Sulfuricurvum kujiense DSM 16994: one gene and its partner. The protein of the gene in region 1 interacts with the protein of each later gene in a pairwise test. Links are inferred from orthologs where the notes say so. Each region holds a gene or a part of one and is shown on either strand. Other genes may lie near its edges. The genes, in order: nusG and rho.

Region 1 (3,267 bases):
GATGACGAAGAACTTCTTGAACTTGTTGAGATGGAAATTCGTGAACTTCTTGACACTTATGATTTCCCGGGTGACGATACTCCAATCGTAGCTGGTTCAGCTCTTCGTGCACTTGAAGAAGCAAAAACTGGTACTCTTGGTGAGTGGTCAGCAAAAATCCAAAAGCTTATGGCTGCGGTAGACGAATATATCCCTGAGCCGGTTCGTGAAACTGATAAAGATTTCTTGATGCCTGTAGAGGACGTTTTCTCTATCTCTGGTCGTGGTACCGTTGTTACTGGTCGTATCGAGCGTGGTACAATCAAAATCGGTGAAACAATCGAGATCGTTGGTATCCGTGATACACAAACAACTACCGTAACCGGTGTTGAAATGTTCCGTAAAGAAATGGAAATGGGTGAAGCGGGTGACAACTGTGGTCTTCTTCTCCGTGGTACTAAGAAAGAAGATGTTGAGCGTGGACAAGTTCTTTGTAAACCTAAATCAATCACTCCTCACACAAAATTTGAGGCTGAGATTTACGTATTGAGCAAAGAAGAGGGTGGACGTCATACTCCATTCTTCAACGGTTACCGCCCACAATTCTACGTTCGTACAACAGACGTAACAGGTGCGATCAGCCTTCAAGAAGGTACTGAGATGGTTATGCCAGGCGACAACGTTAAAATTGTTGCTGAATTGATCCACCCGATCGCTATGGAAGAGGGTACTCGCTTCGCTATCCGTGAAGGTGGACGTACTGTCGGTGCTGGGGTTGTTTCTAAAATCCTTGCATAATTTTCCCCAACCTTCGGGTTGGATTAATAAGGTAAAACATGCGTGAAAATATCCATTTAGCGTGTGAAAAGTGTACTCGTCGTAACTATCACACTACTAAAAACAAAAAAACTCACACTGAGAAATTCTCAGTACGTAAGTTTTGTAAATTTTGCCGTGAGCACACGGTTCATAAAGAAGCAAAACTTTAATTTCAGTTCCCTCCTCGAGAGGGTTTTATAGGTCAGTAGTTCCAATGGTAGAGCGCCGGATTCCAAATCCGATTGTTGGGGGTTCGAATCCCTCCTGGCCTGCCACCCATTTTTGACGAATGATGCTCTAGAGCGTTAGTCGTTGGAAATGTCCTGAGGATACAATAAATGAAAAATACATTAAGTCAAACCATTCACAATGCGAAAATGGAACTTGCAAAAGTTATTTTCCCGACAAAGCCGCAAGTAAAACAAGCATTTATTGCTGTTATCGCTGTTGTTACGTTCGTCGTATTGTTCTTGGCATTGGTAGATTTTATCATGTCTTCAACTGTTTCGGCAATTTTGAGTTAAGGAAAATACATGGCACATCGTTGGTACTCGATTCAAACATATGCCGGTAGTGAGCGCAGCGTTAAAGCCGCTATCGAAAACATCATCGCTGAAAACAATCTTCAAGATGTCATTACCGAAGTCATCGTACCGACGGAAGATGTAATCGAAGTTAAAAACGGCAAGAAAAAGATCACTGAGCGCTCATTGTATTCAGGTTATGTGTTCGCAAATATGGATCTATCAATCGAATTGCAGCACCGTATCCAATCGTTGCCGCGCGTAGCTGGATTTATCGGTGAGTCTAACAAGCCGACTCCTCTAAGCGACAATGATATCGCGGTTATTTTGGACCGCGTAACGAACCGTTCGGCTCCGAAACCGAAAGTCTTCTTCGATAACGGAGAGATGGTTCGTATCGTAGACGGTCCGTTTGCGAATTTCACCGGTACGGTAGATGAATACGATCTTGAGCATGGAACACTGAAACTCAATGTCTCTATCTTCGGACGCAGCACTCCGGTGGATATTTCGTATACCCAAGTCGAAAAAATTATTTAATCTCAAAAAAAGGAAGCACAAATGGCAAAGAAAATTACGGGCTACATCAAGTTGCAAGTTCAAGCCGGCGCTGCTAATCCAGCCCCTCCGGTTGGACCAGCACTCGGTCAACGCGGTGTTAACATCATGGAATTTTGTAAGGCGTTCAACGAGCGTACAAAAGATAAGGCAGGTTTTAAACTCCCTGTTGTTATTACAGTATATGCGGATAAAACGTTCTCTTTCATCACAAAACAGCCTCCGGCTTCTGCTCTCATCATGAAAGCAGCCGGTCTAAAAAAAGGGACTGATAATCCGATGAAAAACAAAGTGGGTAAAATCACTAAAGCTCAATTGATGGAAATCGTTAAGCAAAAAATTCAAGATATGAACACAGACGACGTCGATGCTGCAGCTGCAACAATTGCTGGATCATGCCGTTCAATGGGTGTTGATATCGTAGATTAATTCTACATAACTCTTCGACCGCAAAGAGGCTAAACCTTGCGGCAGATTCTAATATTGGAGAATTCAAATGGCTGGAAAACGCTATAAACAACTAAGTGAAAAAATTGATATGACAAAAAGCTACTCTGTAGCAGACGCTGCTGCGTTTGTTAAAGAGCTTAAGTCTGCAAAGTTTGACGAAACAGTCGAAATTGCTTTGAATCTTGGTGTTGATCCTCGTCACGCTGACCAAATGATCCGTGGTGCCGTTGTGCTTCCTCACGGTACAGGAAAAGTGGTTCGTGTTGCGGTTTTCGCAAAAGGTGCAAAAGTAGACGAAGCTAAAAATGCAGGTGCTGACATCGTCGGTGCTGAAGATTTGGTTGAACAAATCAAAGCAGGTAACATTAACTTCGATATCGTTGTCGCTGCACCCGATTGTATGGGACTTGTCGGTCAAGTAGGACGTATCCTCGGGCCAAAAGGGATGATGCCGAATCCTAAAACAGGAACGGTTACAGCAGATATCGCAAAAGCGGTTAGCAACGTTAAAGGCGGACAAGTAAACTTCCGTGTTGACAAAAAAGGGAACATCCATGCCGGTATCGGTAAAGTGAGTTTCGACACTGATAAAATCGCTGAAAACATCAAAGCGTTTGTCGGTGCTATCAACCGTGCGAAACCGTCGACTGCAAAAGGTCGCTATATCAAAAATGCCGCTCTTTCATTGACTATGAGCCCGGCGATCAAATTCGAAACGCAAGAACTTTTGGATATCCGTTAATCAACGGATACCCGACTTTATCTTATGGACTTAAGACAGTAGGGGGCTTAGGCCTTAATCGGAGTCACTCCGCCCCGCTTGAAGTTATGTCTGGAAAGGAGAAACTATGAATAAATCACAGAAATCTGAGATTGTTAGCGCTTTGACTACAGAGTTTAAATCTTCTGCAGCGGTAATTATGTGTGACTATCGCGG
Region 2 (3,235 bases), 1.8 Mb from region 1 along the record:
TTTCCGAGCAGCCCGTAAATCCCTAAACGGTTAGGCAGTTTATCGTCAACAATCGACGTCCGACCGTTCGAGCTGTATTCATAAATAGCGTAGTCATCCAGCAGCGCTTCGGAATCTCCGAATGAAAAGCGGGTATTTCCTCCCGCTTTGGCGGCATATTCCCATTGCGCTTCGGTCGGTAACGCGTAAAAACGTGTTTTCCCCTCAAAACGGTTCATCAGCTCCACGTAGGCTTTGGCGTCAAACCAACTCACCTGCTCCACCGGATGGCGGCGGGAACTCTCCTCTTCAACTTTGTCATTTTTAAAAAAGGAAGGGTTAACACGGGTAAGTTTGAAATACTGTTCTTGCGTTACAGGGTATTTCGCGATCCAAAACCCGCCCAGTCTTACGGGGTGTTCAGGCGATTCGACCTCTCCTCCCTCATTATACTGAGGGTTGCGTCCCATCATATATTCTCCGCCGTCAACATACAAAAACTCCATACCGATCGAATTCGTAAAATGTCTGGGAGTTTCCACCGCGGCTGCCGCGGGTATTTCTTCGGCTTTCTTTTTGAAAAAATCGAACAAGGCAAACCTTTTTAAATATGTTTATTCTACTTAATGAAAAGAGACATAGCAAAAACCGTTCACAATTTGGAAAATTTATATTCTTGACAACCCGCTTCGCTATAGTTTATAATGTCGCAATAAAACAATGACCTGTCGATGACATCTCACCTAAAACTCGCCGATTAAATCCACTACACTTTAAGGCATTCCACGCATGAGCGATACCGCAAAAACTCCTCGAAACAACTCGAAAAACCGAACCCATATACCGGTTGACGGCTTTACGATTGAAGCACTCCGTACCAAAAAGCTTGAAGATCTCCTTGAGATTGCCACCTCGTTAAGTATTGAAGATCCTAACGAACTCAAACGTCAGGATTTGATTTTTGAAATTCTCAAAACACAGGTTCAGCAAGGGGGATTCATCCTCTTTACGGGAATTTTGGAGATTATGCAAGACGGCTACGGCTTCTTGCGTGCCGTTGATCAGTCTTTCAGCGACTCGATGCACGATGCGTACGTTTCCAGCACCCAAATCCGCCGTTTCGCACTTCGTAACGGGGATATCGTTACGGGTCAGGTACGCGCACCGAAAGATCAGGAGCGCTACTACGCCCTCCTCAAAGTCGAAGCGATCAACTACCTCCCTCCCGAAGAGTCGAAAAAACGTCCTTTATTCGAAAATCTTACTCCGCTTTATGCGCTGGAGCAGATCAAACTCGAATACCAGCCGACGAAACTCACCGGACGGATGATGGATTTGTTTGCCCCTATCGGTAAAGGGCAGCGCGGACTGATCGTCGCACCTCCTAGATCGGGTAAAACGGAGTTGATGAAAGAGATCGCCCACGGTATCACCAACAACCACCCCGAAATCGAACTGATGGTTCTCCTCGTCGACGAACGCCCCGAAGAGGTTACCGACATGGAGCGCTCCGTCAAAGGTGAAGTTTACAGCTCGACATTTGACGAACCGGCAAAAAATCACGTCAAAGTCGCCGAAATGGTCATCGAACGGGCAAAACGGCGCGTCGAGCTCGGCAAAGACGTCGTGATCCTCCTTGACTCAATCACCCGTCTCGCACGTGCGTACAATACCGTAACGCCGAGTTCGGGAAAAGTTCTCTCGGGAGGGGTTGATGCGAATGCACTCCACAAACCGAAACGGTTCTTCGGTGCGGCGCGTAACATCGAAAACGGCGGAAGTTTGACGATCATCGCAACCGCCCTCGTCGAGACGGGAAGCCGTATGGACGAGGTTATTTTCGAAGAGTTCAAAGGGACCGGTAACTCCGAGATAGTCCTCAGCCGTAAAATCTCCGATCGCCGTATCTTCCCGGCTATCGATATCCTCAAATCGGGAACCCGTAAAGAAGAGCTTCTCCTCGGACCGGATGTATTGCAAAAAGTATTTGTCCTTCGCTCGATGCTGCATAAACAAGAGGACGAAGTCGAAGCGCTCCGCTTCCTCTACAACACCATGCTCAAAAGCAAGTCCAATATCGAATTCCTTGACAGCATGAACGAGTCGACCAAATAAGATGAGAGTCGGGGTCTTTGACAGCGGTGTCGGGGGTTTAAGCGTCGTCAAATCGCTTTTGGAACATAAACTCTTCGAAGAGATCATCTACTTCGGGGATACCGCCCGCGTCCCTTACGGGGTCAAAGATCAAAACACGATCATCCGATACTCTCTCGAAGCCCTCGAATTTTTCAAAAACTTTGAAATCGACTTGCTCATCACCGCGTGCAACACCGTCAGCGCCTATGCTCTTGATGAGATGAGAGAACACAGCCACTGCGACGTTATCGGGGTTGTCGATCCGGGGGTATTGGCCCTTAAAAATGCGATCCCCTCGAATGACGCCAATATCCTCATCCTCGGGACCAAAGCAACCGTCAAATCGGGAGCCTACGAAAAAGGGCTTCGCTCCCTCGGCTACCGAAACCTCAGTGCTATTGCGACAAGCCTCCTCGTCCCTATCGTCGAAGAGGGGCTGTATGAGGGGGAAGTACTCCAAAGTGCGCTGCACCACTATTTCCGCGATTTGGAAAAAACTCCCGACGCGATCATCCTCGGATGTACCCATTTCCCCCTCGTAGCCCGTGCGATCGATACCTATTTCGAAGGAAAAAGCACCCTGATTCACTCGGGTGAAGCAATCGTCGAATATCTGGAGAGCCATTACGACTTCACAAAACGCTTTGATACTACGAATCTCAAGTTTTTCGCTTCCGAAAATCCCGAAGGGCTTCGCCGCGTCGCCAAAGAGTGGCTGGCACTGTAATCTAAAATTTATCGTAACCACGGTAAAGTAACATATATGATGTTATGCACTAAAACGAATACATCCGTTTTAGTGGTATTTATGCGCACTTTTAAAAGTGCGTAAAATAAATTAAAGAGGTCTCAATTGGGCACATCCGAAGTACTCGCACTTAAATACCGTCCTCGACGTTTCGAAGAACTGATCGGACAGGAGAGTATTTCCCAGACCCTTTCTCTCGCCCTTGATTCCAAACGCCTCTCTCACGCATATCTTTTTTCCGGACTTCGCGGTTCGGGTAAAACCTCGACCGCCCGTATTTTTGCCAAATCGCTTATCTGTGAAAACGGCCCGACTTCGGCGCCGTGCGACGTGTGCAGCCACTGTGTCATGGCAAACGAGGGGCGCCATATC

The links.
Region 2: the proteins of nusG (region 1) and rho interact in binary tests that used the Escherichia coli proteins (3 or more experiments, as listed by UniProt). The link is inferred for Sulfuricurvum kujiense DSM 16994 from one-to-one orthologs.

The regions. Positions count from the first base shown.
Region 1 is NC_014762.1:2,302,436-2,305,702, reverse strand. The notes cover bases 160-3,096. They hold nusG (transcription termination/antitermination protein NusG), read left to right. Parts: upstream 160-1,331; coding sequence 1,332-1,862; downstream 1,863-3,096. Other genes in these bases: rplA (50S ribosomal protein L1), read left to right, coding at 2,377-3,072; rplK (50S ribosomal protein L11), read left to right, coding at 1,884-2,309; secE (preprotein translocase subunit SecE), read left to right, coding at 1,137-1,322; rpmG (50S ribosomal protein L33), read left to right, coding at 816-968; tuf (elongation factor Tu), read left to right, coding at 160-777. Also shown: more of tuf, read left to right, coding at 1-159; rplJ (50S ribosomal protein L10), read left to right, coding at 3,179-3,267. UniProt on the Escherichia coli protein: Part of the processive rRNA transcription and antitermination complex (rrnTAC). The complex forms an RNA-chaperone ring around the RNA exit tunnel of RNA polymerase (RNAP).
Region 2 is NC_014762.1:523,174-526,408, reverse strand. The notes cover bases 27-2,931. They hold rho (transcription termination factor Rho), read left to right. Parts: upstream 27-768; coding sequence 769-2,094; downstream 2,095-2,931. Other genes in these bases: murI (glutamate racemase), read left to right, coding at 2,096-2,842; SULKU_RS02775 (formylglycine-generating enzyme family protein), read right to left, coding at 27-572. Also shown: more of SULKU_RS02775, read right to left, coding at 1-26; SULKU_RS02760 (DNA polymerase III subunit gamma/tau), read left to right, coding at 2,969-3,235. UniProt on the Escherichia coli protein: Facilitates transcription termination by a mechanism that involves Rho binding to the nascent RNA, activation of Rho's RNA-dependent ATPase activity, and release of the mRNA from the DNA template.